3 regions of the Streptomyces sp. SAS_270 genome follow, and region 1 is predicted to be linked to each of the others. Evidence: riboswitches for the same ligand, from Rfam matches in the RefSeq annotation. Region 1 holds a riboswitch; each other region holds the start of a gene.

Region 1 (9,489 bases):
GGTGTCGCGCAGCCTCGGCAGCCGTGTGAGCAGCATGTTCACCTTGAGCTGGGCGCCCTCGGCCGGGGCGGGCGGTGCGGCGCCGGTGAGGGCGGCGAGCTCCTGCGGCGAGGCGTTCACGAGGACGTGCCGGGCCGCGACCACGCCCTCCGTGTCGGCGGTCCGGTAGGTGACCTCGGCGGCCCGCCCGTCCGTCTCGATCCGCACCGCCTCGTGCCCGGTGGCGACGACGGCGCCCGCGGCGCGCGCCGCCGTGGCGATCGCGTCGGTGAGGGCCCCCATGCCTCCGACGGGCACGTCCCAGGCGCCGGTGCCGCCGCCGATCACGTGGTAGAGGAAGCATCGGTTCTGCCGCAGCGAGGAGTCATGGGCGTCGGCGAAGGTCCCGATGAGCGCGTCGGTGAGGACGACACCTCGGACGAGGTCGTCGGCGAAGTACTCCTCGACGGCCGTCCCGATCGGCTCCTCGAACAGCAGGCGCCAGGCCTCCTCGTCGTCGACGCGGGTGCGCAGTTCGTCGCGGCTGGGCAGGGGTTCGGTGAGAGTGGGGAACACACGCTGGGCGACGCGGCCCGTCATGCCGTAGAAGCGCTGCCAGGACGCGTACTCACCGTTCGAGCCGGTCAGCCGGGCGAACGCCTCGCGGGTGCGCCGCTCGCCGCCGCCGACGAGCAGCCCGGTGGGACGTCCGTCCCGCTCGACGGGCGTGTACGACGACACGGTGCGCCCACGGACGCGGAAGTCGAGCCCGAGGTCCCGCACGATCTTCCGGGGCAGCAGGCTGACCAGGTACGAGTATCGCGACAGCCGCGCGTCGACCCCGGCGAAGGGCCGGGTGGACACGGCGGCGCCCCCGGTGGCCCCCAGCCGCTCCAGGACCAGGACCGATTGCCCGGCCCGGGCCAGGTAAGCGGCGGCAACCAGACCGTTGTGACCACCGCCGACGATGACGGCGTCGTATCCCTCAAGTGCAGGCATGCCTCTTCGTAGCACGGGATGATCTACGGCGGCCAGAGCTGCGCGGCAGGCGGCGGGCACCCGTCCGGGCGCAGGCCTCGGGGTCCGGGGCGCGGGTCACCCCTGCGGCCGCTGGGCGCGGCGCTGCCCGTAGGGGCCCGCGGTCACCCACCGTCAGTCGTGGCTCAATGCCCGCCGGACGCCCGCTGCTGCCTCAGCACCGCCACCCTGCGGTACAGCTCCACGGCCTCCTGGCCTCGGCCGAGCTGTTCCAGGCAGTGCGCCTCGTCGTTGCGGCTGGCGAGGGCGTCCGGGTGGTCGGGGCCCAGGACCCGTTCGCGAGCGGCGGCGACACGCCGGTACTCGGTGAGCGCGTCGGCCCAGCGGCCGAGCCAGCCGAGGCCGACGGCGACCTCACGGCGGCTGACGAGGGTGTCCGGGTGGTCGGGACCCAGGACACGCTCGCGGATCGCGCACACGTCGCGGGACTCGGCGAGCGCCTCCTCCCAGCGGCCCATCCGGCCGAGGTTGACGCCGAGGCCGTGCCGGGCGCGCAGGGTCTCGGGGTGGGCGGGGCCGTGCACCCGGGTGCGGTCCTCGATCAGGTCGCGGTACAGCTCCAGGGCCTGCGCGCTGCGGCCGAGCCGGCCGAGGCTGATCCCGACCTCGTAGCGGGCGGCGAGGGTGTCCGGATGGTCGGGACCCAGCGCACGGGCGCGCGCGTCGGCCACCTCCTGATACGTCTGGAGCGCCTCGGGCCAGCGGCCCAACTGGCCGAGCGCGTAAGCCACTTCGTAGCGGGTGACGAGCGTGTCGGGGTGGGTCGCGCCGAGCACCCGGGCGCGGGCCGACGCCACCTCGGTCGCCATGCGGTACGAGTCCTCCAGCCGCCCGAGTCTGCTGAGGTTGAACGCGAGGTTGTGGCGGCAGCGCAGGGTGTCGGGGTGGTCGGGGCCCATGGCGTGCTCTCGGGCGGCGAGCACCGAGGTGTAGGCCTGGTGCGCCTCGAAGTGACGTCCCAACTGGCCGAGCACGTAGGCCATTTCCTGTCGTGCGGCGAGCGTGTCGGGGTGGTCGGAGCCGAGCACGCGCTCCCTGGCCTGAGCGACGTGCGCGTACTCGCGCAGCGCTTCGGCGGGGTGCCCGGTGCGACTGAGTGTGAAGCCGACCTCGTAGCGGCTGGCGAGGGTGTCCGGGTGGTCGGGACCCAGGGCGTGTTCGCGTTCGACGGCGACCGCGCGGTGCACCTCGCCCGCCTCGGTCCACCGGCCGAGCCGCCCCAGGCTCAGCCCTGCGTTGTGCCGCCCGGCGAGCGTGGTGACCAACTCCGGTGACGGCGCCGGGCGTTCACCGTGTGCCGGCTCACGCATATCGGTGGTGGCAGGGCGGGCGATCCACTCGCCGGTGAGCCCCGCAGCGGCGTCCGGCGGCGTGGAGCGCAGGTCGGCGCCGGTCGCCTTGTGGCCGGTGGTCATGCCGCGGGTCCAGGAGGGCAGGCGGGGTTCACGCGCGGGCGGCTGCTCCGGGCGTGTCCGGATCGAGGGTGCCGCGGGCCGGCGCTCCGTCGCGGGCCGGTGCACGGCGGGCGTCACCACCGTCGGTACGTACACCGGTGTGGTGCGGCCCGCACTGATCCGTCGGCCTACCTCACGGGCGTCCTGCGGCCGCTGCTCGGGCTGCTTGGCCAGCAGATCGAGGATGATCCGCTCCAGGTACTCGGGGAGTTCGGTCCGCCGGGCGCGCGGCGGTTCGGGCGGCGTGTCGCGGTGCCCGACCAGCACCGCCCACGCGTCGTCGAGGTCGAACGGCGGGGCCCCGGTGGCGATTTCGTACAGCACGCAGCCGAACGAGTACAGGTCGCTGCGGTGGTCCACCTGGGAGCCGCCGATCTGCTCCGGCGACATGTAGTGCGGGGTGCCCATCGCGATTCCGGTGCCGGTCAGCCGGGAGGTGAAGCCGATGTCATGGCCGAGGCGGGCGATGCCGAAGTCGCAGATCTTCACGGTGCCGTCGGTCAGTCGCATGATGTTGGCGGGCTTCAGGTCCCGGTGCACGATGCCCTGTTGGTGGGTGTAGGCGAGCGCCGCGGTCACCTGGTCGGCGATCTCGACCACGTCGGCGACCGGCAGCGGGTGCTGCTTGTTGTCCTCCAGGACCTGGCTGAGGTTGCGTCCCTCCAGCAGCTCCATGACGAGATAGAGCACGCCGTCGGACTCGCCGAAGTCGTGCACGACGGTCACTCCGCGGTGCTGGAGCGAGGCGGCCACCCGGGCCTCGCGCCGAAACCTCTCCCGCAGGACACGCGTGAAGGACTGATCGTGGTGCGGGCCGAGGGGCTTGAGGCACTTCACGGCGACCTGCCGGCCCAGCGACTCGTCGCGGGCGCGCCACACCTCGCCCATACCGCCGCGCCCGATCAGATCGAGCAGCCGGTACCGGCTCTGGATCAGCCTGGTTTCCGCCATCTCGCGCGATCGCCCCCGTCGCTGCTCGCCTCGCCCTCCCCCGGCCCGTCCAGTATGGCGAGCTGTCTGCCGACTTTGTACGGTGCCGGGCGCGAGCCGGGGCCGAGCCGTGACATGGCGCGGATAATGTGTTTGGGCGGGAGTTGCCAGCGCAGACGCGCGGGAACACAGCGCAGCAAGGTGCCCGTGAGACGCAGGCGCCGGGTCACCACGGCCGATGGCGGGGCCGCTCTGCCGTACAACTCGTGGGCGTACGGAGGCAGAGCGGCGTACGCCAGACCGGCCACGCGCCGCCACAGCAGCGCACGTGCCGGGACGAGCAGCGGGTGCGTGGGCGGACGGCGAAGGAAGTCGTCCACGTCCCGCGCCTCCGGGCCTGCGGCCAGCTCCGGCAGCACATTCTCGAAGTAGGCGGCCAGCTCGGTCCGATTCGCCGGTACGTCCTCGGGGTCGAGGCCCACCAGCCGTGCGCTGACGCGGTGCTCACCGATGTAGCGGTCGGCCTCGGCGTCCGTGAGCCGGAACCCGGAGCGCCGCAGGACGTGCAGATAGGAGTCGATCTCGGCGCAGTGCACCCACAGCAGCAGTTCGGGCTCGTCGATCCGGTACCGCTCCCCGCTGTCCGGGTCCGTCGCTCGCAGCATCGTGTGGATCTTCCGTACCCGCGTGCCCGCCCGCTCGGCGGCCTCCGCGGTGCCGTACGTCGTCGTCCCCACGAAGTTCGCGGTCCGCATCAGCCGGCCCCACGCGTCGCGCCGGAAGTCGGAGTTCTGCATGACGCCCCGCACCGCGCGCGGGTGCAGCGCCTGCAGATAGAGCGCACGGACTCCGGCGACCCACATCATGGGGTCGCCGTGCATCTGCCAGGTCACCGAGGAGGGTCCGAAGAGCCCGGGGTCCGCGTCCACACCAGCAGGCTAGCGCCGTACCCGCGGCATCCCCAGACCGATCCAGGAGATGATCTCGCGCTGGATCTCGTTGTTCCCGCCGCCGAAGGTGAAGATCACCGCCGAGCGGTAGCCGCGTTCCAGGTCGCCGTGGAGGACGGTGCCCGCCGATCCCTCCTTGAGGATGCCGGGGGCGGCGACGATCTCCATCAGCCAGGCGTAGGCGTCGCGGCGCGTCTCGGAGCCGTACACCTTGACGGCGGAGGCGTCCTGCGGGGTGAGGGTGCCTTCCTGGACGGCGTTCACCATCTGCCAGTTGAGGAGTTTCATCGCGTCGAGGCGGGTGTGGGTCTGCGCGAGGCGGCGGCGGACCCAGGGGAGGTCGACGACGCGGCGGCCGTCGGCGAGCTTGGTCTCCATCGCCCAGCGCTGTACGTCGTGCAGGGCGCGGATCGCCATGGTGCCGTGCGCGGCGAGCGTGACGCGCTCGTGGTTGAGCTGGTTGGTGATCAGCCGCCAGCCCTTGTTCTCCTCGCCGACCCGGCGGGAAGCCGGGACGCGGATGTTCTCGTAGTAGCTGGCGGTGGTGTCGTGCGAGGCGAGGGTGTTGATGAGGGTGCAGGAGTAGCCGGGGTCGGAGGTCGGCACGAGGAGCATGGTGATGCCCTTGTGCGGCGGCGCGTCAGGGTCGGTGCGCACGGCCAGCCACACCCAGTCGGCTGTGTCGCCGTTGGTCGTCCAGATCTTCTGCCCGTTGACGACGTACTCGTCTCCGTCACGTATGGCCCGGGTCTTGAGCGCGGCGAGATCCGTCCCCGCGTCCGGCTCGCTGTAGCCGATCGCGAAGTCGATCTCGCCGGAGAGGATGCGCGGCAGGAAGTACGCCTTCTGCTCATCGCTGCCGAACTGCATGATCGTCGGGCCGACCGTGTTGAGGGCCATCAGCGGCAGCGGGACGCCCGCCTGAGCGGCCTCGTCGAAGAAGATGAACTGCTCCATGGGGCTCAGACCGCGCCCGCCGTACTCCGTGGGCCAGCCCACGCCGAGCCAGCCGTCCGTGCCGAGCCGGCGGATCGTCTCGCGGTAGAAGCGCTTCTGGGCCGCGGGGTCGCCGTAGCGCGCGTAGGCGTGGTCGGGCACCAGGTCCGCGAAGTATCCGCGCAGCTCGGTGCGCAACCGCTGCTGCTCGGGCGTGTATTCGAGATGCACGGCGCCTCCTGGCTCCCAAGGCCGGACCTGACGGCGCACACCGTAGAACGTGTTTCAGAAATTGGGAATGCCGGTGACGTACGCATGCGAAAGGCCCCCAGGATTCGCGCCATATCCGGGGGCCCTGCGCAGTCGAGCGGCACTTCGGTGGATCGATCGGTGGATCGATGAAGCCGTGCGGCGATCGAGTGGTGGTCAGCGTGCGACGGGAGTCGCCCGCGCCTCCGCTCGCTTCTCCGCGGCCTTGGCCGGTTTCGGTGACAGCACCCGCTCCGCCAGCACACCGAAGATCAGCCCGAAGGCCGTCCACAGGGTCAGCTGAATGGCCAGGGCGGCCAGCCGGAACTGCCAGATGAGGGTGGCCGAGAAGTCCTTCGGCACCTCGTTCACCGTGGGCAGGAACGCGTATGCGAGGCCGATGGCGAGGAGGAAGAACGCCCCCGCGGCCAGTGTCGCGTTCCAGTTGCCCAGGCGTGGCGCGAGGCGCTTGCCCAGGATCACGGTGGCGACGGCCAGCAGCACGCTGAGCACCATCATCAGGAAGTACAGCGTGGTGCGCTTACCGATGGTGTCGGGCTCGCCCACGGACGGCGGGTTGGCGGGGTACTTCAGGAACGGCACGACGTAGACCGCGAAGAGGCCCGCCGCCGCAAGGAGCAGCGCACTGGCACGCGGTCCGAAGCGCCCGATCCTGCCGAGCGCGAAGCAGTACGCGAGGGCGGCGATGCCACCGAAAGCGACCCCGTAGACGAGGACGCCGGTGGCCAGGCCACCGGTGGACTGCATCGTGCGGGAGACGACCTCCATACCGTGCTCGTGACTGTGCGACTCCTCGTAGGCGATCGCCGAGTCCACGCGCGGCTCACCGAGGAAGTAGGCGACGACCAGGGCGAGCAGGCCCGCGGCGAGACCCGCGAGCATGCCCCGTACCAGGAGGTTTCTGACAGTTGCGGAATTCATGAGCTTCTACGATTCCCCGGCGCCGTCAGTGGCAGGGGAAGCCGAGCAGGTGGCGGGCGTCGTGCACCCACTCGTGAACGTCCGAGCCCGACATCACGGATGTGGCGCCCTGTTCGGCGCCGACGAAGTAGAGCAGAACCAGCATCAGGATGCCGAAGAAGACCGCCCAGGGGGCGATCGCACCGATCGGCAGCTTGGCGGGAACAGCGGTGGGTGTAGCGGTCGGCTGAGCGACGGACTGCGCCATGGGGCAGAACCTCCTGGGGAACTCGCGTCCCATTTCGGTGGTGCACAGGACGACGGCTGCGGGTCTGACTTGCTCGACCTTCACCACCCCTGGTGGGAGTGGTTCTTGCTGGGCTTACAGTGGCGCGACCGTGCCGGATTCTCACCGGCTTCCGCCGAACCGTCGTCAATATCGACGAGACCGTACCGCGAACCGGGGTTGCGGCCAAGGGCGCACGAAGGCGCGGAGGGCGCGCCGGTGGCCTGGTCACGTCGTCAGTTCCCCGATTTCACACGGGTGTTGAGCACGAGAGTGGACGTATGACGAGCCGAGTGATGTTGATCTCAGCCGCAATGAGTGTGGCCGTACGGGAAGCCCGCTTCGACGACGGATGTCCGGTTGATACCACGGGGCTGCGCCTCGCGCGGGCGGCCGCGGGGGCGGTTGCGGCCGTGGACCGGCCGCTGGTCTCCCCCTCGGTGCGCTGCCGCGAGACCGCACACGCACTCGGCCTCGGTACGGCGGCGGACGCGCCGGAACTCGCGGGCCTGGACGTGGGCCGCTGGCGCGGCGCGACCCTGGAGGAGGTGAGCACGAGGGAACCGGAGGCGGTGGCCCGATGGCTGTCCGATCCGGGCTCGGCGCCGCACGACGGCGAGTCGGTGGAGGCCTTCTGCACACGGGTGGCGCACTGGCTGGACGCGACCGCACACGTCGCGGGCCGGACGGTCGCCGTGGTGGAGCCCGAGGTCGTACGCGCCTTGGTGGTACGGACGTTGGGGGCACCGGAGTCCGCGTTCTGGCGGGTCGACGTGCCGCCGTTGACCGCCACCGAGTTCAGCGGGCGATCGGGGCGCTGGAACGTACGGGCCGGACGGCCGCTCGGGGTCTCGGACTGACGCCGGGCACGAGGTGAGCTCCGCGCTCGGAGCGGTGTCGCGAGGAAGTCCGTCAGAGCAGTGTCGCGATGAAGTCCGTGCAGGCCTGGGCGCAGATGCGGCAGGCCTTCGCCCCGTCCTCGGCGCCGGCGTACTCGTCGAAGACCCGGGCGCACGCCAGGCAGACCTCGCGGCACCACTCCGCCTGGATGCGCAGGCCGGACTCGTCCTCGCGGATCTGCTCGGACAGCACGCGACAGGTCGCGTCGCACACCTCGGCGCACAGGACGCCTTCGCGCCTTACGCGTTGGTCCTCTTCGGATCCGTCCGGCTCCGCGAGGCTCGCACGCAGCGCGCACTCCCGCGCGCATTCCGTGCAGGCCTGTGCGCAGGCAAAGCGGTCCTCCAGGAATTGATAGAGCTCCTGCTGAGATGTCGTCGTAGTCACAAGACGCGGGTAGCCGAAGGAAATGGGGTCAAACCAGCAGCCTGCGGCACCCAGGCCGAAGCCGAGGCGCCCACGCCTCGCAGACCGTCACCGCAACCCGCGTACTCAAGCCACGAAAGCGCTCAGGCGCCCTCCGCCCGCGCCGCCTCCGCCGCGATCTCCTCGAACTGCGCGCCCATCGCCTCGGAGAGGGCCAGCGCCGCCGACAGCGGGCGGACCATGACCGTCAGTTCGTCGATCCTGCCGTCCTCGTCCATGTGCAGGAAGTCGCAGCCGTGAATCTCCCTCTCGCCCACCTTGGCCTTGAAGACGAGGGCGTGGTCGCGGCCGTCGGCGATCTCCCGCACGTACTCGAAGTCGGTGAAGACACGGGAGACGCCGCGCAGGATGGCGGCGGTGATCGCCTTGCCGGGGTAGGGCTTGAAGACGACGGGGCTGGTGAAGACGACGTCGTCGGCCAGCAGGCTCTCGATGCCGGTGAAGTCGTCGGCCTCCACGGCCTTGCGGAAGGGGTGCATCACGCCCACCTTTCTTACTCAATTAGTTGACTAGATGCGGAGTAGGTTAGTCATCGCGGCGGGTGCCGTCTAGCCTGGGGGCATGGCATTGCGCAACGCACTCCTGGCCACCCTTCTGGAGGGCGAGGCGTCGGGATACGACCTCGCCAAGGGCTTCGACGCCTCGGTGGCCAACTTCTGGATGGCGACCCCACAGCAGCTGTACCGCGAACTCGACCGCATGGAGTCCGAAGGGCTCGTGGCGGCCCGGCTCGTGGAGCAGGAGCGCCGGCCGAACAAGCGGCTGTTCTCCCTCACCGAGGCCGGCCGCCGGGCCCTGTACGCGTTCACGGCCGAACCGCCGAAGCCGACGGCCATCCGCTCCGAACTCATGGTCAAGGTGCAGGCCCTCGACGAGGGCGACGAGCAGGCCGTACGGTCGGCGGTCGCCGGGCAGCTGGAGCGGTCACGCGACAAGCTGGCCCGCTTCGACCGGCTTCGCGACCGTCTCCTCGACGGCCGCACCGAACACGAGTTCCTGGAACGGGCCGAGCGCGTCGGGCCGTATCTCTCCCTGATGCGGGGCCGCGCCTTCGAGCAGGAGAACATCCGGTGGGCCGAGCGGACCCTGAGCGTCCTTGAGCAACGCGCCTCCGTGCGGCCGTAGTCCCGGCGCCGCGGACAGCCTGCACGACGGGTGACCTCCGGGACCAAAGCGCAGATACTGCCGGTGGACGGACCCCTCCTCCCCACTCGGCCGCCTACCCTGATCACGAGACCCAGAGCCCTGCCTGTTCATCGCACCAGGAGGTAACCATGAGGATGCTCATCAACGTCGCGGAGACAGTCGTCGCGGACGCGCTGCGGGGCATGGCGGCCGCTCATCCGGAGCTGACGGTGGACGTGGAGAACCGCGTGATCGTACGGCGGGACGCTCCGGTGGCCGGAAAGGTCGGCCTCGT
Region 2 (9,489 bases), on a different contig from region 1:
AGATGTGGGACTGGCGGCTGATGCCCGGCGACCACAGCCCTTCCGACCCCCACCCCAACGGCACCGTCGAACTCGTCCACGTCACCACGGGCGAACTGACCCTCACCGTCGACGGCGTGGACCACCTCGTACCGACGGGCGCGAGCGTCTCGTTCGAGGCCAACACCCCTCATGTGTACGGGAATTCGGGCGACGAGCCGGTCGAGATGATCATGACGGTGTCGGTGCCGCTCGTCCGCTGAGACGCCCAGCGGGAGGCGCCGGCGCGGCTGTTAGCGTGCGGTCATGCGCGCACCCATCGGACACTTCGACCACGCCACACCCGCACCCGAATGCCTCGACCGGCTCACCCGCCCGGTCGCCGACGCCGTACGCCACTGGCGCGGCAGCGTCCCCGCCGAGCAGATCGTGTACGTCGACACCGAGCCGGAGTGGGCCGACACCTCGGTCTTCCTGGAGCACTACGGCCAGGAGCTCCTCGGCCAGTCCGCCAACTGCGTGGTGGTCGCGGGCAAGCGCGGAGGCGACACGACACTGGCCGCGTGCGTGGTCCTCTCCGGTACCCGCGTCGATGTCAACGGCGCCGTACGCCGCCAACTCGGCGCCCGCAAGGCCTCGTTCGCACCGATGGACACGGCGACCGGGGAAACCGGGATGGAGTACGGCGGCATCACGCCCCTCGGACTGCCGGGCGACTGGCCCGTGTTGGTGGACTCCGCGGTCGTCGACCTGGCCTATGTACTGGTGGGAAGCGGGCGGCGCAGGGGGAAGCTGCTCGTGCCGGGCAAGGCTTTTGCGGAGCTGCCCAACGCGGTGGTGCTGGAGGGGCTCGGCACCTGACCGCCGTCAGCCGCTGAGTGCCGGGTGTCGGTCACCGGATCCTCGCGCCCTTTGCCGCGCGCCGCCTGCCGCACGCCGCGCAAACCGCTTGCCGTGATCGTCCGGAGGTCGTCAGGATGGCGGCATGCCCAGCTTCACCGCCTCCGACGGGACCGAACTCGCCTATCACCTCGACGGTGAGGGCGAGCCGCTGCTCTGCCTGCCGGGCGGGCCGATGCGCGCCTCCGCCTATCTGGGCGACCTCGGGGGGCTCGCCCGGCGACGCCGACTGATCCGGCTCGATCTGCGGGGCACCGGCGATTCCGGCGTACCCGAGGACCCGGCGACGTACCGCTGCGATCGTCAGGTGGCCGACGTGGAGGCCCTGCGCGTGCACCTCGGGCTGGAGCGCGTCGATCTGCTGGCCCACTCGGCGGCAGGCGACCTCGCGCTGCTCTACACGGCCCGCTACCCGCGGCGCGTGCGGAGTCTGGCACTGATCACCGCCCGGGCGCGCGCCCTGGGCGTCGACTTCACAGTGGAGCACCGCCTCGAAGCGGCCGCCCTGCGCAAGGGCGAGCCGTGGTTCGAGGCGGCCTTGGGTGCCTACGAAAGGACCTGGGCCGGCACGGCCTCCGACGCGGACTACGACACCGCCGCACCCTTCTTCTACGGGCGGTGGGACGAGGCCGCGCGGGCCCACGCCGCGGCCGACGCGGAGCAGAGCAACGAGGAGGCAGCGAGCCTGTACGCGTCCTCGGGCGCCTTCACACCGGACGCAACTCGCACCGCGCTCGCCGCCCTCGCCGGATGGGAAGGACGGGCGCTGCTGCTCGCGGGCGAAGTGGACAGCGGCCCGCTGCCGCGCGTCGCCGCCGACATCGCGGGGCTGTTCCCCGCGGCGCGGATGACCGTCCAGCCGGGCACCGGCCACTTCCCGTGGATCGACGATCCGGACTTCTTCTCCGACGCGGTCGAAGGGTTCCTCGCCGAGGAGCCGGCCGGCCGGGGCTGAGGCTCAGGCCAGCCGCAGGCTGATCCACTCGATGGTGTCGCCCGGCAGCAGATAGCGTTCGACCTCGACGAATCCATTGCGGAGCGCGAAGCGCAGGCCGTCCTCGTTGGAGGCCAGGACCACCGTCTCGATCGCCTCAGTGCCCAGTTCCCGCGCCTGTTCCAGAGCGCGCGCGTACAGCTGCGCGCCGAGCCCCTGCCGTCGGTGCGGCGCGAGCACGCGGGCGATCACCGTGGCCGCGGGCGTCTCGTCGTCGGGCGGACGCACCGTCGTGCAGCCGACCAGGACGTCGCCGAGACGGGCGACCTCCATGCGGTTGCGGCCGGTCCGCTCCCGCACGTCGTCGAGGGACAGGACGTGGGTCGGGATGACCGTGTTGTGGACGTACTGCCAGTCCGTGAGACCGGCTTCGTCCGTCGGCTGCTCGATGCGAAGCGTGGGCATCCGAGCAGGAAACCCGGGTGCCTCGTGAACCGTCAACCACGTTTCCGTACCGGCCGGTTGAGGCACCCCTCGGAAGTCCTAAATGCCCTGTCGGCGGTACTCGATCGCCGGGCAGCGGTCCATGACCATGTCCAGCCCCGCGGCGCGCGTCCGCTCGTACGCCCCCTCGTCGACGACCCCCAGCTGGAACCAGACGGCGTTCGCGCCGATCTCCACGGCTTCGTCGGCCACCGGGCCGGCCAGGTCGCTGTTGACGAAGACATCGACGACGTCGACCTCGAAGGGTATGTCGGCGAGGGAGGCGTAGCCCTGCTCGCCGTGGACCGTCTCGGCCTTCGGGTGGACCGGGACGACGCGCTTGCCGTGCCGGCGCAGCACCTCGGCGACGCCGTAGGCCGCGCGGTCCCGGTTGGTCGAGAGGCCCACGACGGCCCAGGTGTCGCCGAGCTCCGAGAGGATCCTGCTGACCGTCTCCTGGTCGCCGTACATGGTGTGTCTCCTCTGTCTCCGCGGCTGCGGGTCCGGCTGCGGTGCGTCTGCGGCTCGCCCCGCTCCAGGGGCTCTGCGGGTGGCAACAGCCCAGGGCGGCAGGCGATTCCCGGCACGCCCCGTGATAACTTTTCGAGGCCAGTCGAACCCATGTACGTGGGTCAGGGAATCCGGTGCGAATCCGGAGCTGACGCGCAGCGGTGAGGGCGACGGGCGGGGCATCGGCCACTGGACCACGAAGAGTCCGGGAAGGCGCCTCGTTCGCGTGACCCCGAGTCCGAAGACCTGCTGGCGGCCCCGCCGGTCGAGTGCCGCCGGGGAGACCGTACGACCGGGCTCCGCGCTTGAGCCCTCGACGACTGGGGACCCACTCCCGTGCCCACCGCACGTATGACCCGCCGCGCCGCCCCGCTGATCGCCGGCGCGCTGCTGCTGACCGGCTGCGGCTCCGGCTCGTCCGGTACCGCTTCGGCGAAGACCGCCGTCACCCTCGACAACTGCGGCCGGACCGTCCGAGTCGCGGCCCCGCCGCGCCACGCCGTCTCCCTCAACCAGGGCGCCACCGAGATCATGCTCTCGCTCGGGCTCGCCGACCGGATGGCCGGGACGGCCACCTGGACCGACCCCGTGATGAAGGGCCTGGAGAAGGCGAACGCCAAGGTGCCCCGGCTCGCCGACAACAACCCCTCCTTCGAACGGGTCCTGGACACCGAACCGGACTTCGTCGCCGCCTCCTTCGTCTCCACACTGGGCAAGGGCGGCGTGGCCACCCGGGACCAGTTCGAGAAGGTCGGCGTCCCCACCTACGTCTCCCCGTCCGACTGCGCGGGCAAGGACAACTCCGGTGACGGGGACGGCTCGCGCAAGCAACCGCTGACCATCGACACCGTCTACGGCGAAGTACGGGACCTGGCCAAGGTGTTCGGGGTGCAGAAGCGGGGCGAGAGGCTCGTCGCCTCGCTCAAGCAGCGCATGGCGAAGGCCACTTCGGGAATCGACGCCTCGGACGTCACCCTCCTGTACTGGTTTGCCAACGCCCAGTCGCCCTACATGGCGGGCTGCTGCGGAGCCCCCGGCGTCATCACCCGCGCACTCGGCACGAAGAACACCTTCGGCGCTACGCACGAGGAGTGGCCCCAGATCAACTGGGAGACGGTCGCCGACCGCGACCCCGACGTGCTCGTCATCGGCGACCTCACGCGCAAGTCGCAGACCGCCGAGTCGGCCGCCCGGAAGATCGCCTTCCTGGAGTCCGACCCGGTCACCAAAAACATGTCCGCCGTCCGGCACAAGCGCTATGTCCTGCTCAGCGGCCAGGCCATGAACCCGACCATCCGCACCGTGGAGGGCGTGGAGCAAGTGGCCGCCGGACTGCGCCGGTTCGGGCTCGCGGGGTGACGGTCAAGGGACTGCTGTCGACGGCGGCCGGGCTCGCCGCGCTGTGCGCGTCCATCGCCGTCGCGATCACCATCGGACCCGCGCAGATCCGGGTCGGCGACGTCTGGTCGGTCGTCGCGGCCCACCTCGGGTGGGGGAGCACGGACGTCTCGCCGATCCGGAACGGAATCGTGTGGCAGCTCCGGCTGCCGCGCACGCTGCTCGCGGCCGTGTGCGGCGCGGGCCTCGCCGTGTGCGGCGCGGTGATGCAGTCCCTGCTGCGCAACCCGCTCGCCGATCCGTTCGTGCTCGGGGTGTCGTCCGGCGCGTCGACGGGCGCGGTCGCCGTGGTCGTCCTCGGCGTCGGGGGCGGGGCCGTGTCGGTGTCCGCGGGCGCGTTCGCCGGAGCGGTCCTGTCCTTCGCGCTCGTCCTGCTGCTCAGCCACACGCTCGGCGGCACCACCGACCGCGTGGTGCTCTCGGGCGTCGCCGCCATGCAGCTCTTCTCCGCCCTCACCTCCTTCGTCGTCATGACCGCCGCCGACGCCGAGACCACCCGCGGGGTGCTGTTCTGGCTGCTCGGCTCACTCGGCGGCGCCGGCTGGACGGACGTGTGGGTGGGCGCGTGCGTGCTCGGCGTCGCCCTGCTGGTCTGCGCGGGGTACGCCCGCACGCTCGACGCCTTCGCCTTCGGACAGGACGCGGCCGCCGCGCTCGGCGTGTCCGTCGCCCGCACCCGGCTGGTGCTGCTGAGCGTCACGGCTCTGCTCACCGCCGTCCTGGTCAGCTCGGCCGGCGCGATCGGCTTCGTCGGCCTGGTCCTGCCGCACGCGGCCCGCGCCCTGGTCGGATCCGGCCACGCCCGGCTGCTGCCGGTCGCCGCGCTGGCCGGGGCGGTGTTCCTGGTGTGGGTGGACACCCTCGCCCGTACGGTCCTCGACCCGCAGGAGGTGCCGGTGGGCGTGGTCACCTCACTGATCGGGGTGCCCGCGTTCGTACTGGTGCTGTACCGGTCCAGGAGCGCGCGATGACGGACTCCGGACAGACGACGGACGCCGGACAAACGACGAACGCCAAGCCAAGGGCGAACGCAGGGCAGATCACCGACGCAGGGCAGATCAAGAACTCCGGGCCGCAGATCACGGATCTCGGGCGGCACGAGGACACCGGGCTCCGGGCCGACCGCGTCTCGCGCGAGGTCGACGGGCGGCTCATCCTCGACGGTGTCAGCCTCGCCCCGGCCGAGGGCTCCACGGTCGGTCTGCTCGGCCCCAACGGCTCCGGGAAATCCACTCTGCTGCGGCTGCTCGCCGGGGTGCTCGCCCCGGCCTCGGGGGTCGTCACTCTCGACGGCAGCCCGCTGCCCGAGCTGCACCGCCGCGACATCGCCCGCCGCGTCGCCGTGGTCGAACAACAGGTGGACACCCAGGTCGAGTTGAGCGTCCTCGATGTCGTACGACTCGGCCGCACCCCGCACCGCCGCGCATGGACGCCCGCCTCGGCCGCCGACGAGGAGGCCGTCCGCACCGCCCTGGAGCGCACCGGCCTGGCCGACCGGGCCGGGCAGTCCTGGCACACCCTGTCGGGCGGTGAGCGGCAGCGGGTGCAGATAGCCCGCGCGCTATCCCAGCAACCGCGCGAACTCCTCCTGGACGAGCCGACCAACCACCTGGACATCCAGCACCAGTTGGACCTGCTCGCCCTGATCACCGGCCTCCCGCTCACCAGCGTGGTCGCGCTGCACGACCTCAACCTCGCGGCGATGTACTGCGACGCCCTCGTCGTCCTGCGCGAGGGCCGCGTGGTCGCCCGTGGCACGCCGCGTGACGTGCTCAGCGAAGAGCTGATCGCCGAGGTGTACGGGGTGCGCGCCGCCGTCACCGTCTCCGGTGCCGAAGACCGGCCGTACGTACGCTACTTGGGGACGCTCCGGTGAACGCGGCGCTCCGGTGAACGGGGAGGTTGAGCATGGGAGCGCTCCCGTATAGCTTTCCTCAGGCGTAGACCTGGTTCACGGGAAGGTGACACGGTGCTCAATCACCACCGGCGACAACTCGATCGGGAGCAGCTCGACCACGTGCTCGCGGCGTCCGGGATCGACCCCGCGCTGATACGCGCCTGCACGGAACTCTCGGACGCGACCTTCAACACCGCCTATCGCCTGCGACTGGCCGATACCGCGGAGCACTCCGGCCTGGTCCTCAAGGTCGCGCCCCACCCGGACGCGCCGACGCTGAGCCACGAGCCCGGCATCATGCGCACCGAGGAGATGTTCTACCGCGCCACGGCCGGGAAGGCGCCCGTGCCCGAGGTGGTGCACGCCGACTTCACCCGGAAGGTGATCGGCAGCGACTTCCTGCTCATGTCCGAACTGCCGGGCGGCAGTTGGTTCGCCGAGCGCGAGCGGATCACTGACGACGACCGGATCCGGATGCGTGCCGAACTCGGCGGCATGGTCGCCGCGCTGCACGAGGTCACCGGCCCCGGATACGGCTATCCGCAGCTCGGTGACCTGGCCCCGGACTGGCGAACCGCCTTTCTGTCCATGGTCGATGCGGTGCTCACCGACGCGGACACCTTCGCCTCCGTCCTGCCCCGCTCCACCGAGCGGATCAGGCGGACGATCCGCGCCCGGGCGGACGTCCTCGACGAGGTGGTGGTCCCGGTCCTCGTCCACTTCGACCTGTGGGACGGCAACATCCTGGTCGACCGGACGCCGGGCGGACGGACCGGGATCAGCGGCCTCGTCGACGGTGAGCGCGCCTTCTGGGGGGACCCCGTGGCGGAGCTGGTGTCGCTGGGACTGTTCCAGGACATCGAACAGGACGAGCCGTACCTCAGCGGATACCGCGGGGCCGGTGGGCACCTCGTCTTCGACTCCGCCACCCGGCTGCGGCTTTCCCTCTACCGCAGCTACCTGTACCTCATCATGCTGGTCGAGACGACACCCAGAGGATTCTCCGGGCCGGAGCAACAGGAGCGGACGCGGTACGTGAGCGGGCTCCTGGACGCCGAGCTGGACAACCTCTCCGCGGTGCAGGCCGGCTGACGACCCGCGCCTCCCGAGCGGGGCGTGCGCGCAGTACCGTCCGAAGGGGGCGTCCGCGCGGCGCCCGAGGGGTGATCCCATGGCCGACTCCGACATCGTCGCCGCCCGTCTCACCGTCCATCTCGACGCGGCCGTGCTCTGGCACCACCGGCCCGCCTACGTCGAACTCGTCCACCGGGCCCGGCGCGAAGGCCTCTTGGGCGCGAGCGTCTTCCACGGCCTCACCGGCTTCGGCGCCGGACACCCGAAGTCGGCGCACCTCACCGCCAAGGGGCCCTGCGCGGTCGTGATCGTCGACGACGAGGAACGGCTCAGGTCCTTTCTGTCCGGCGTGGCGGACCTTCTGGGCGAGACGTACGCGGTCGCCGTCCTTGACCGGGTGCGGATCCATCGGCCGTGAGGCGGCGAGCTCCTGAGTGCCGCGAACTCCGGATCTCTGTCCGGAATGGCGTCCACCTCCCTGCGCTCCGCCGCCCGCCCGCCTACGCTCACCCCGTGCTACGTATCACTGACGCCCGAACGGGCGAGCCCACCGACGCCGTGAACGCCCGCCGGAGCCTGACCCGTGTCGTGGCGCATGTCGCGCAGGGCGACACGTCCGCCCTGCGGGTGCTTCTGGTCGCCGACGTTCTCGCCCGCGCCCTCGAACTGGGCGGCACACCCGTCGTCACGGTCGCCGATCCGCCTCCGGAGCTGCGGGCGCGGGCCGACGCACTCGGCATCCGCCGGGCCGAGGGCGGGATCCTCGGCCCGGGCCCGGTGCTGCACGTCCTCGCGCCGGGCGAGCCCGCGCCGGACGGCATCCGGGTGGAGGTCGCCCCGGTGACCGGCACCGCCGACCCGTCCCTGCTGCGCATGGCGCTGCTCGCCCGCCCGCGCCAGGAGCCCGTCGACCTCGACAGCGCCTGCCTGGACGACGCCCGAGAGACGCTCGGCCATTGGCGCAGGGCTGTCGCCACCTGGGCCACCCGGCCGTCGAAGCCGGTCCCCGAGCAAGTGCGGCACGAGCTGCGGGCCGCCTGGGAGGACGACCTCGACGTACCCGCCGTACTGGACGTGCTGCGACGCGTGGAGCGGGCCGAGGACGTTCCGGAAGGGGCCCGCTTCGAGACGTACGCCTACGCGGACCGCCTCCTCGGCCTCGAACTCACCCGCGACATCGGGACGGTGCGGTGATCGCCCGCGCCGGAACCGGCCCGCTGCGCAGACTCGTCGTCCTGCGGCACGCCAAGTCCGCCTGGCCCACGGGCGTGAGCGACCACGAGCGCCCGCTCGCGCCGCGCGGCCGACGCGACGCGCCCGCCGCCGGGCGCGCCCTCGCCGAGGCGGACTGTCTGCCGGACCTCGCGCTGTGCTCCACCGCCGTCCGCGCCCGGCAGACGTGGGAGCTGGCTGCGGCACAGTGGGGCACCCCGCCGGCCGTGCGGTTCGATCCGCGGCTGTACGGGGCCGACGTACCGGAGCTGCTGGAGGCCGTGCACGAAGTGCCGGACCAGGTCGGGACGTTGCTGCTGGTCGGGCACAATCCGGGGCTGGAGGAACTCGTGCTCGAACTGGCCGGGGACAGCCTCGACGACGCGCTCGACGACGTCCGCACCAAGTTCCCGACCTCCGCGACCGCGTTCCTCTCCTGGCGCGGCAGCACATGGGACCTGCTCGCCCCCGGCACGGCGCTGCTGACCGGCATGACCGTGCCGAGGGGGAAGAAGCCCTCCTGAGGACGAGCCGGTGGGCCTCCGGGGGCGCCCCCAGGGAAGGCCGACGGGCGGCACGCGCGCGTGGAGCGCATACGCTGGCCCGATGCAGGACGAGTACCGCACAGTGGCCCGCGCGGGCGTGCACGAGACCGAGGTCAACCGCTCCCGCTTCCTGTGCGCCCTCGCCCCGGCGGGAACCGAGCAGGAGGCCCAGGACTTCATCGCGGGAATCCGCAAACAGCACTCCGACGCCACGCACAACTGCTTCGCGTACGTCATCGGCGCCGACGCCGCCGTCCAGCGGGCGAGCGACGACGGCGAGCCGGGCGGCACGGCGGGCGTCCCGATGCTCCAGATGCTGCTGCGCCGCGACATGCGGTACGTCGTCGCCGTCGTCACCCGTTACTACGGCGGCGTAAAGCTGGGCGCGGGCGGACTGATCAGGGCGTACGGCGGCGCGGTCGGCGAGGCGCTGGACACCCTCGGCACGATCACGCGCAGGCGTTTCCGGCTCGCCACGGTGACCGTCGACCATCAGCGCGCGGGCAAGGTGCAGAACGACCTGCGTTCCAGCGGACGCGAGGTGCGGGACGTGCGGT
Region 3 (9,489 bases), on a different contig from region 1:
CACGCTGGCGCAAGGCCGAGAACGACGCGACCCTCGACGAATGGGGCCTGGGCGGCAGGTCGTTCGGCACCTGGGTCACCTGGTTCCTGCTCGGCGGCGACCTCTACACCGCGTACACCTTCGTCGCCGTACCCGCGGCGATCTACGCGGCGGGCGCGGCCGGCTTCTTCGCGGTGCCGTACACGATCCTGGTGTACCCGCTGATCTTCACCTTCCTGCCGCGGCTGTGGTCCGTCTCGCACAAGCACGGGTACGTGACCACGTCCGACTTCGTGCGCGGACGCTTCGGCTCGAAGGGTCTGTCGCTGGCGGTCGCCGTCACCGGCATCCTCGCCACGATGCCGTACATCGCGCTCCAACTGGTCGGCATCCAGGCCGTTCTGGACGTCATGGGCGTGGGCGGTGGCGCGGGCACCAACTGGTTCGTCAAGGACCTGCCGCTGCTGATCGCGTTCGCCGTGCTCGCCGCGTACACCTACTCGTCCGGCCTGCGGGCCCCGGCGCTGATCGCGTTCGTCAAGGACGGCCTGATCTACCTCGTCATCGTGGTCGCGATCATCTACATCCCGATCAAGCTCGGCGGCTTCGACGACATCTTCGCCAAGGCCGGCGACGCTTTCTCCCAGGTCAACCCGGCGACCGGGAAGCCACGCGGCGCGCTCGCGCCGGCCGAGCCGCAGCAGTGGACCTACGCCACGCTCGCCCTCGGCTCGGCGCTGGCGCTGTTCATGTACCCCCACTCGATCACGGCCACGCTGTCCTCGCGCAGCCGCAACGTGATCCGCCGCAACACCACGATCCTGCCGCTGTACTCGCTGATGCTGGGCCTGCTGGCGCTGCTCGGGTTCATGGCGATCGCGGCTGGGGTGAAGGTGCAGAACGGGCAGCTCGCCATCCCGCAGCTCTTCGAGAACATGTTCCCGGACTGGTTCGCGGGCGTGGCGTTCGCCGCGATCGGCATCGGCGCGCTCGTACCGGCGGCCATCATGTCCATCGCCGCGGCGAACCTGTTCACCCGCAACATCTACAAGGACTTCATCAAGCCGGACGCGACCCCGCAGCAGGAGACCAAGGTCTCCAAGCTGGTCTCGCTCCTGGTGAAGGTCGGCGCGCTGGTCTTCGTCCTCACCATGGACAAGACGGTCGCCATCAACTTCCAGCTGCTGGGCGGCATCTGGATCCTGCAGACCTTCCCGGCGCTGGTCGGCGGTCTGTTCACCCGCTGGTTCCACCGCTGGGCGCTGCTCGCCGGCTGGGCGGTCGGCATGGTCTACGGCACGGTCGCCGCGTACGGGGTCGCCTCGCCGACCCAGGCGCACTTCGGCGGGAGCTCGAAGGAGATCCCCGGCATCGGGGAGATCGGCTACATCGGTCTGACGGCCTTCGTGCTGAACGTGGTGGTGACGGTGGTCCTGACCTTCGTCCTGCGGGCGTTGAAGGCCCCGGACGGCGTCGACGAGACGTCTCCGTCGGACTACACGGCTGACGCGGGCGACCCCGGGGTCCAGGTGGAACTGCCGCCGGCCACGGCGGGGACCTCGCACTAGGGGGTGTTTTGAAAGTCCTGTGCGGTGCCCGCGGTGTTCGGTGCGTGCCCTCGGCGTGCCGGACGAAGGCCCTCGTACTGGACGTACTTGGGGCTTCGGCCGGTGCGGCGAGGGTGCGTGCCGGGCGCCGTGGGCGCTGTGCGGGACTTTCACAACACCCCCTAGAGGCACGGAGTCCCGGACGGGCCGCCGGAGAGATCCGGCGGCCCGTTGCCGTGCCCGGACCGGCGCCGGCCGCGACGGCGCCCCAGCATTCGCCACCCGCCCAAGAGTTGACGCTCCGACACCCTTCGACAGCAGCGCGACACAACATGTGGGGGTGCTCCCGCAGCCCGGCACAAGATGTATGCTCGTGCTCGCTGTCGCCGCAGGGGAATCCGGTGCGAATCCGGAACTGTCCCGCAACGGTGTACTTGTGCGCGTATGCGCGCCTGACCAGTCCGAGGTCCTGCCGACAGCGCGCCCGGCCGACCGGCCCGGGTGCCAAGACGTCCGGGCCTCGCGGAGTGGGCCAGCTGGACGCGCGCCGGCCTGTCCGAGCCCGTGCGCCCCGCTGCCCTCGCCCCAGGCCCCGTGCCGAGCGAGGGAGAGTCCCACGTGACCATCGCGCCAGTCGATCCGGCTTCAGCGACCGAGGCGACCGCGACCACCGTGACAGGGGCCGAGGCCGACGCTCCGGGAACCGCGTTGCTGCGGACCCTGACCGACCTCACCGCCGACCTCCCCGACGCCGACCCCGGCCGGGTCGCCGCCGCCGCGCTGCGCGGCCGCTCCGCCCGGGCCGACGAGGCGGAGCTGCGCGAGCTGGCCACCGAGGCGGCCGCGGGCCTCATCTCCGAGGACCCCGCCTACTCCCGGCTCGCCGCGCGCCTGCTGACGATCAGCATCGCCGCCGAGGCCGCGTCGCAGGGTGTCACGTCGTTCTCCGGCTCGGTCGCGGTCGGGCACCGCGAGGGTCTGATCGCGGATCGCACCGCCGAGTTCGTACGGCTGCACACGGCCCGTCTCGACGCGCTGATCGACACCGGCGCCGACGACCGCTTCGGTTACTTCGGCCTGCGCACCCTGCACAGCCGCTACCTGCTGCGGCACCCGATCACCCGCAAGGTCGTCGAGACGCCCCAGCACTTCATGCTGCGCGTGGCCTCCGGCCTCGCCGAGGACGACACCACCCGAGCGGTGGACGAAGTCGCGGCCCTCTACCGCCTGATGAGCCGCCTCGACTACCTGCCCTCCTCCCCCACGCTCTTCAACTCCGGTACGCGGCACCCGCAGATGTCGTCCTGCTACCTCCTCGACTCCCCGCTGGACGAGCTGGACTCCATCTACGACCGCTACCACCAGGTCGCGCGCCTCTCGAAGCACGCGGGCGGCATCGGTCTGTCGTACTCCCGTATCCGCTCCCGCGGTTCGCTGATCCGCGGCACGAACGGGCACTCCAACGGCATCGTCCCGTTCCTGAAGACCCTCGACGCCTCGGTCGCCGCGGTGAACCAGGGCGGCCGGCGCAAGGGCGCGGCCGCGGTCTACCTGGAGACCTGGCACTCCGACATCGAGGAGTTCCTGGAGCTGCGCGACAACACCGGTGAGGACGCCCGGCGTACGCACAACCTGAACCTCGCGCACTGGATCCCGGACGAGTTCATGCGCCGGGTGAACGAGGACGGCGTGTGGTCGCTGTTCTCACCGGCCGACGTGCCCGAGCTGGTGGACCTGTGGGGCGACGCGTTCGACGCCGCCTACCGCAAGGCGGAGGAGGCCGGGCTCGCCAAGAAGACCATTCCGGCCCGCGACCTGTACGGCCGCATGATGCGCACGCTCGCGCAGACCGGCAACGGCTGGATGACGTTCAAGGACGCCGCCAACCGCACCGCCAACCAGACGGCGGAGCCGGGCCACACCGTCCACTCCTCGAACCTGTGCACCGAGATCCTGGAGGTCACGGACGACGGGGAGACCGCGGTCTGCAACCTGGGCTCGGTGAACCTGGGCGCGTTCGTCGACACGGCGGTCGGTGACATCGACTGGGAGCGACTGGACGAGACGGTCCGCACCGCCGTCACCTTCCTCGACCGGGTCGTCGACATCAACTTCTACCCGACCGAGCAGGCGGGCCGCTCCAACGCCCGGTGGCGCCCCGTGGGCCTCGGCGCGATGGGCCTCCAGGACGTCTTCTTCAAGCTGCGCGTCCCCTTCGACTCGCCCGAGGCCAAGGCCCTCTCCACCCGCATCGCCGAGCGCATCATGCTCGCCGCGTACGAGGCCTCCGCCGATCTCGCCGAGCGCAGCGGCCCGCTGCCGGCCTGGGAGAAGACCCGCACGGCCCGCGGTGTGCTGCACCCCGACCACTACGACGTGGAGCTGAACTGGCCCGAGCGCTGGGCGGCGCTGCGCGGACGTATCGCCTCGACCGGGATGCGCAACTCCCTGCTCCTCGCGATCGCGCCCACCGCGACCATCGCCTCGATCGCCGGTGTGTACGAGTGCATCGAGCCGCAGGTCTCCAACCTGTTCAAGCGCGAGACGCTGTCCGGCGAGTTCCTCCAGGTCAACTCCTACCTGGTGCGCGAGCTCAAGGACCTCGGCGTGTGGGACGCCCGCACCCGTGAGGCGCTGCGCGAGTCGAACGGCTCGGTGCAGGACTTCGCCTGGATCCCGGCCGACGTACGGGCGCTGTACCGCACGGCGTGGGAGATCCCGCAGCGCGGCCTCATCGACATGGCCGCCGCGCGGACGCCGTTCCTGGACCAGTCCCAGTCCCTGAACCTGTTCCTGGAGACGCCGACCATCGGGAAGCTCTCCTCGATGTACGCGTACGCCTGGAAGTCGGGCCTGAAGACGACGTACTACCTGCGCTCGCGCCCGGCGACCCGCATCGCCCGCGCCGCACAGGCACAGACCCCCGTCCCCGTACAGCAGCCGACCCCCGACGAGGACGCGGTCGCCTGCTCCCTGGAAAACCCCGAAAGCTGCGAGGCCTGCCAGTAATGTCCAGCGAAACCAAGAACCTTCTCGACCCGGGCTTCGAGCTGACCCTGCGTCCGATGCGCTACCCCGACTTCTACGAGCGCTACCGGGACGCCATCAAGAACACCTGGACCGTGGAGGAGGTCGACCTCCACTCGGACGTCGCCGACCTCGCGAAGCTGTCCGAGGGCGAGCAGCACATGATCGGCCGGCTGGTCGCGTTCTTCGCGACGGGCGACTCGATCGTCTCGAACAACCTGGTGCTGACGCTGTACAAGCACATCAACTCCCCCGAGGCGCGGCTGTATCTCTCCCGCCAGCTCTTCGAGGAGGCCGTGCACGTCCAGTTCTATCTGACCCTGCTGGACACGTATCTGCCCGACCCCGAGGACAGGGCGGCCGCCTTCGACGCGGTCGAGAACATCCCGTCCATCCGTGAGAAGGCCGGGTTCTGCTTCAAGTGGATCAACGAGGTCGAGAAGCTGGACCGGCTGGAGACGAAGGCCGACCGCCGCCGCTTCCTGCTGAACCTGATCTGCTTCGCCGCCTGCATCGAGGGCCTCTTCTTCTACGGCGCCTTCGCGTACGTCTACTGGTTCCGCAGCCGGGGCCTGCTGCACGGTCTCGCCACCGGCACCAACTGGGTCTTCCGCGACGAGACGATGCACATGTCCTTCGCGTTCGAGGTCGTCGACACCGTCCGCAAGGAGGAGCCGGAGCTCTTCGACGACCGGCTTCAGCAGGAGGTCACCGACATGCTGCGGGAGGCCGTCGAGGCCGAGCTGCAGTTCGCGCGCGACCTGTGCGGTGACGGCCTCCCGGGGATGAACACCGACTCGATGCGGCAGTACCTGGAGTGCGTCGCCGACCAGCGCCTGACGCGCCTCGGCTTCGCTCCCGTGTACGGCTCCGAGAACCCCTTCGCCTTCATGGAGCTGCAGGGGGTTCAGGAGCTGACCAACTTCTTCGAGCGGCGTCCCTCCGCATACCAGGTCGCGGTGGAGGGCAGCGTCGACCTCGACGAGGACTTCTGATCCTCGGCCGCTTCGCGGGTCTGCTGGGCCTCCCTGATCTGACGGTCGATGCGCCGGTCGTGCGCGAGACCGATCAGTGAGGGGAGGACCAGGAGGACGAGGATTGCGAGAACGGTCAGCATTGAGATCAGGCCTTCCATGTGTGTCGTATCCATAGACACCACTGTCGCGCCTGACGCTCCTTACCGTCAGTGGCAGGACTGCCGGGAACCCTCGAATTACTGCCAGAGTCGAGGCACACTGGCAGCATGCTGAAAAACGTGGTCGCCATCCTGCTCGACGGTGTGCACCCCTTCGAACTCGGCGTCGCCTGCGAGGTGTTCGGCCTCGACCGGAGTGACGAGGGGCTGCCGGTGTACGACTTCGCGGTCGCCTCGGCGGAAGGGCCCACCCTCGGCACGCATGTCTCCGGGTTCACCGTGTCCACCCCGCACGGCCTCGACCGGCTGGAGGGGGCCGACCTGGTCATCGTGCCGGCCGGGAACACCTACGCCGTGCGCGGCTATCCGCCGGAGCTGCTCGACGCGCTGCGCTCGGCCGCCGACCGGGGCGCGAGGGTGCTCAGCGTCTGCTCCGGCGTCTTCGCGCTCGGCGCGGCCGGGCTTCTGGACGGCCGGCGCTGCGCCGTGCACTGGCAGCACGCGGACGAGCTCGCCCGGCAGTACCCGCGGGCGATCGTCGAGCCCGACGTGCTGTACGTGGACGAGGACCCGATCATCACGTCGGCCGGCACCGCCGCCGGGATCGACGCCTGTCTCCACCTCGTGCGCCGGGAACAGGGCCCGGAGGTCGCCAACGCCATCGCGCGGCGCATGGTGGTGCCTCCGCACCGCGACGGCGGGCAGGCCCAGTACATCGAGCGCCCGCTGCCGGCCGCCCCGTGCGACACGGTCGGTGAGGTGCTCGTCTGGATGGAGCGCCACCTCGACGAGGAGGTGACCGTCGAGCAGCTCGCGGCCCGCGCCCTGATGTCCCCGCGCACCTTCGCCCGGCGTTTCCAGCAGGAGACGGGGACCACTCCGTACCGCTGGATCCTGCGCCAACGGGTGCTGCTGGCCCAGCAGTTGCTGGAGGGGACGGACGAGACGATGGACGCGATCGCGGGCCGTACCGGGTTCGGGAACGCGGCCGCGCTGCGCCATCAGTTCGTCCGGGCGCTGGACACGACCCCGCAGGCGTACCGGCGCACGTTCAGAGGCCCGCAGGCCGCCTGAACGTGCGCCCTGCGCTCAGCGGGGTACGGCCTTCAGCAGGAGCCGGTGCGGGCGCAGCGTGATGCCGACCCGCGTCGCGTCGTTCGACCCGGGCACCTGCTCGAAGCGCCACCGCGACGCCACCGTCGCCGTGATGAGGCTCAGCTGGGCCATCGAGAAGTGGTCACTCGGGCACTTCCGGTTGCCCACGCTGAAGGGGCTCATCGCGTACTTCGGCACCTCCTTCGAACGCTCCGGCAGCCAGCGGTCCGGATCGAACCGCGCATGCTGCTCGTACGACCGCGGGTCGCGCTGTACCGCGTACGGGCTGTACACGATGTCGGCCCCGGCCGGAATGCGATAGCCACCGAGTTCCGTTTCGCTGACCGCCCGCCGCGTCAATATCCATACGGCGGGGCGCAGCCGCATCGCCTCGACGACGACATTGTTCGTGTGGGTCAGCTGCCTGACGTCACCGAATGCCACCGGCCGGTCACCCGCGACGGATTCGACCTCGGCGCGGACCCTGTCCGCGTGTTCCGGATGCTCGGCGAGGACCTGGAGGATCCACATGATCGTGGACGCGACAGTTTCGCTGCCGGGCGTGAGTATCGCGACCACCTGGTCGTGGATCTCCTGCTCCCCTATGGGCTCGCCATTCTCGTTCTTCGCTTCCAGCAATGCTGTCAGCAAATCGTCCGGCTTTTGACCAGATGCGCGCCGCTCGGCGATGATCTCGTCGACCAGGAGATGCAAATCGGCCAATGCCCGGTTGAATTTGCGGTTGGCCGGGAGCGGCAGCCGATAGAGCGGTCCGGCCGGGACGACCATGCGCCGGTACATACCGCGGAAGACGGTGGCGAGCGCGACGCACAGGCGCTCCGCCCGTTCGTCCATGAAGTCTCCGCGCAGCAGGCAGCGGGCGGCGATGCGCACGGCGACGCGGAACGACTCCGCCGTGCAGTCGACCGTCGCCCCCGACTCCCAGCGGTCGGCGAGCGCGCGTGCTTCCTCCTCCATGATCGGCCCGTACTCGGGGATGACGTCGAGCCGGAACGCGGGCTGGATGGTGCGCCGCTGGCGCCGGTGCGTCGGCCCGTTGGCGGTCGCCACTCCCTCCTTGCCGAGCAGGCCTTCGAGGGATTCCCAGAGGGGCCCGTCGATCTTGAAGTCGGGGCTCAGCGCGAGCGCCCCGGTGAGGGCGGGCGCGGTGACGGCGTACACCGTCTTCGGGCCGAGCCTGAGCCGTACGACGTCGCCGTGGTCGCGCAGCTGGGCCATGAAGGCCAGCGGATCGCGGACCAGCTTCCAGCCGTGGCCGAGGAGCGGGACACCGCCGCCCGCGAGGGGCGGCTCACGCAGCTCCGGAACCGTGGGGGCTTCGGGCTTCACGGACTCGACGGTCATTTCTCACCTGCCGCTTCGTTGTTGACGTACGGGGGCGTGGACCGGTCGTCCCAGTTGTCGACCATGTACCGGCCGGACTCGTGGTGGAACCAGTACACGGAACTGAACCAGTTCCGCATGTTGCCGAGGCACGCTTTCACGGCGATGCTGAGTTCCTTTCCCGCGACAGTGCCGTCCGCGAGGGTGTCGGCGAACCGTAATGCTTCCTTTTCTGCAGCCAGGAATTCGGTGATGCATTCCTCGACCCGGCGCCTTACTTCCGCAATCGCCTCTTCCAGGGTCAGCCCCTCGTGCTGAATGAGACTGATTCCGAGATTGTGGACTTCGTCTCCCGCTATTTCCTTGGGAAGCGAACAGAGATCGTTGTACCAGGCGGCGAATTCCTGACTCAGGAGTGACGCCCGGTGATATGCCGGGTGTTTCCGCACCGCGAGCGGCATTTCACACCCCGCGCTCGGCTCCAGGAGGTCGGTCCAGATCCAGTGCGCAAAGGTGAGACGCCGGAGGTCGAGGTATTCCGCGACGGTGGGGACGGTGCCGGACGAACGGTTCTGGAATTCCCGGTCGTACGCGTCGATCACCGCATGGAAGTGTTCGGCGAACCGGACGTTCCACTTCTTGCTGAGGAACGAGTACAGCCGCACCATGCTGTCGGCGAACCCCGCGACCAGCGGATCCCGGTGGTGCAGGTGGTCCCGGGGGGAGTCGAGCGCATCGTGCAGCTGGAACCTGAGCCTCCGCCAGGCGGCCGGCCGGGCATGGACGACGTCGCGGTCATGGCGGTCGTCCCAGACGAAGAACCACGCGCTGTAGTCCGCTATAGCCTGCATGACCTCGTCGGAGGCGCCTATGTAGTAGCCCGCCATGAGGTCCGTGTAGCACAGTCCATCGGCATATTCCTCGACCTTGTCGGCCGGCATGAGCCGCTTTTCGAGGAGCCAGGTCCTGGTCTTCTCCTGGAGCCTGGGCCAATAGGGGTGCAGTTGCCGGGGAAACGCAGCTTCGATCACCGGGAGAGAGAGCGCCGGTGGAACCGCGACCGCAGTCGGTGTCGATGAAGTGCCGTGTGGGAAAGCATGCACGAACAAACCCCTCTCAGCCGCCAGTTGGCGCTACACCCCTCCCGCCGTGCCGGGCGTGCGCCGTTGCGTATCCCCGCCCTTCCCATTCAGCACCACAACTGACCGTTCTGGGAACGGATTTGCACCGTTCACTACCCCACCGTGCCGAGAATCTCCCCTTGTGTGACTGAATATGGATCGCTGAACGAGCACATGGGATCGAACGTGCGACGCACATGCGAACGGCGCCTGGTCGGGGGCTTCCCGGCCAGACGCCGTA

Evidence for each region. Region 1 has a riboswitch for cobalamin ahead of ACN6LB_RS24895 (CbtB domain-containing protein). Riboswitches for the same ligand answer to the same signal wherever they lie in the genome.
Region 2: it holds a riboswitch for cobalamin, as region 1 does, so the genes downstream of both, ACN6LB_RS03085 (ABC transporter substrate-binding protein) here and ACN6LB_RS24895 (CbtB domain-containing protein) in region 1, are expected to answer to the same signal.
Region 3: it holds a riboswitch for cobalamin, as region 1 does, so the genes downstream of both, ACN6LB_RS28020 (ribonucleoside-diphosphate reductase subunit alpha) here and ACN6LB_RS24895 (CbtB domain-containing protein) in region 1, are expected to answer to the same signal.

What each region holds. Positions count from the first base shown of each region.
Region 1 covers NZ_JBMNDS010000040.1:1,725-11,213, reverse strand. The annotation lists gene ACN6LB_RS24920 (phytoene desaturase family protein) at 1-978, opposite strand, end outside; gene ACN6LB_RS24915 (tetratricopeptide repeat protein) at 1,143-3,422, opposite strand; gene ACN6LB_RS24910 (oxygenase MpaB family protein) at 3,404-4,282, opposite strand; gene ACN6LB_RS24905 (acyl-CoA dehydrogenase family protein) at 4,340-5,518, opposite strand; gene ACN6LB_RS24900 (CbtA family protein) at 5,714-6,478, opposite strand; gene ACN6LB_RS24895 (CbtB domain-containing protein) at 6,504-6,725, opposite strand; cobalamin riboswitch at 6,763-6,925, opposite strand; gene ACN6LB_RS24890 (histidine phosphatase family protein) at 7,025-7,603, shown strand; gene ACN6LB_RS24885 (ferredoxin) at 7,656-8,030, opposite strand; gene ACN6LB_RS24880 (nuclear transport factor 2 family protein) at 8,153-8,548, opposite strand; gene ACN6LB_RS24875 (PadR family transcriptional regulator) at 8,631-9,194, shown strand; gene dhaK (dihydroxyacetone kinase subunit DhaK) at 9,344-9,489, shown strand, end outside.
Region 2 covers NZ_JBMNDS010000003.1:83,036-92,524, forward strand. The annotation lists gene ACN6LB_RS03060 (helix-turn-helix domain-containing protein) at 1-242, shown strand, start outside; gene ACN6LB_RS03065 (YbaK/EbsC family protein) at 286-840, shown strand; gene ACN6LB_RS03070 (alpha/beta fold hydrolase) at 965-1,834, shown strand; gene ACN6LB_RS03075 (GNAT family N-acetyltransferase) at 1,838-2,278, opposite strand; gene ACN6LB_RS03080 (CoA-binding protein) at 2,357-2,767, opposite strand; cobalamin riboswitch at 2,890-3,074, shown strand; gene ACN6LB_RS03085 (ABC transporter substrate-binding protein) at 3,158-4,165, shown strand; gene ACN6LB_RS03090 (FecCD family ABC transporter permease) at 4,162-5,175, shown strand; gene ACN6LB_RS03095 (ABC transporter ATP-binding protein) at 5,172-6,080, shown strand; gene ACN6LB_RS03100 (phosphotransferase family protein) at 6,174-7,193, shown strand; gene ACN6LB_RS03105 (DUF190 domain-containing protein) at 7,273-7,593, shown strand; gene ACN6LB_RS03110 (hypothetical protein) at 7,689-8,369, shown strand; gene ACN6LB_RS03115 (SixA phosphatase family protein) at 8,366-8,911, shown strand; gene ACN6LB_RS03120 (YigZ family protein) at 8,994-9,489, shown strand, end outside.
Region 3 covers NZ_JBMNDS010000048.1:60,673-70,161, reverse strand. The annotation lists gene mctP (monocarboxylate uptake permease MctP) at 1-1,547, shown strand, start outside; cobalamin riboswitch at 1,894-2,017, shown strand; gene ACN6LB_RS28020 (ribonucleoside-diphosphate reductase subunit alpha) at 2,145-4,535, shown strand; gene ACN6LB_RS28015 (ribonucleotide-diphosphate reductase subunit beta) at 4,535-5,548, shown strand; gene ACN6LB_RS28010 (GlxA family transcriptional regulator) at 5,797-6,762, shown strand; gene ACN6LB_RS28005 (bifunctional albaflavenone monooxygenase/terpene synthase) at 6,778-8,148, opposite strand; gene cyc1 (epi-isozizaene synthase) at 8,145-9,230, opposite strand.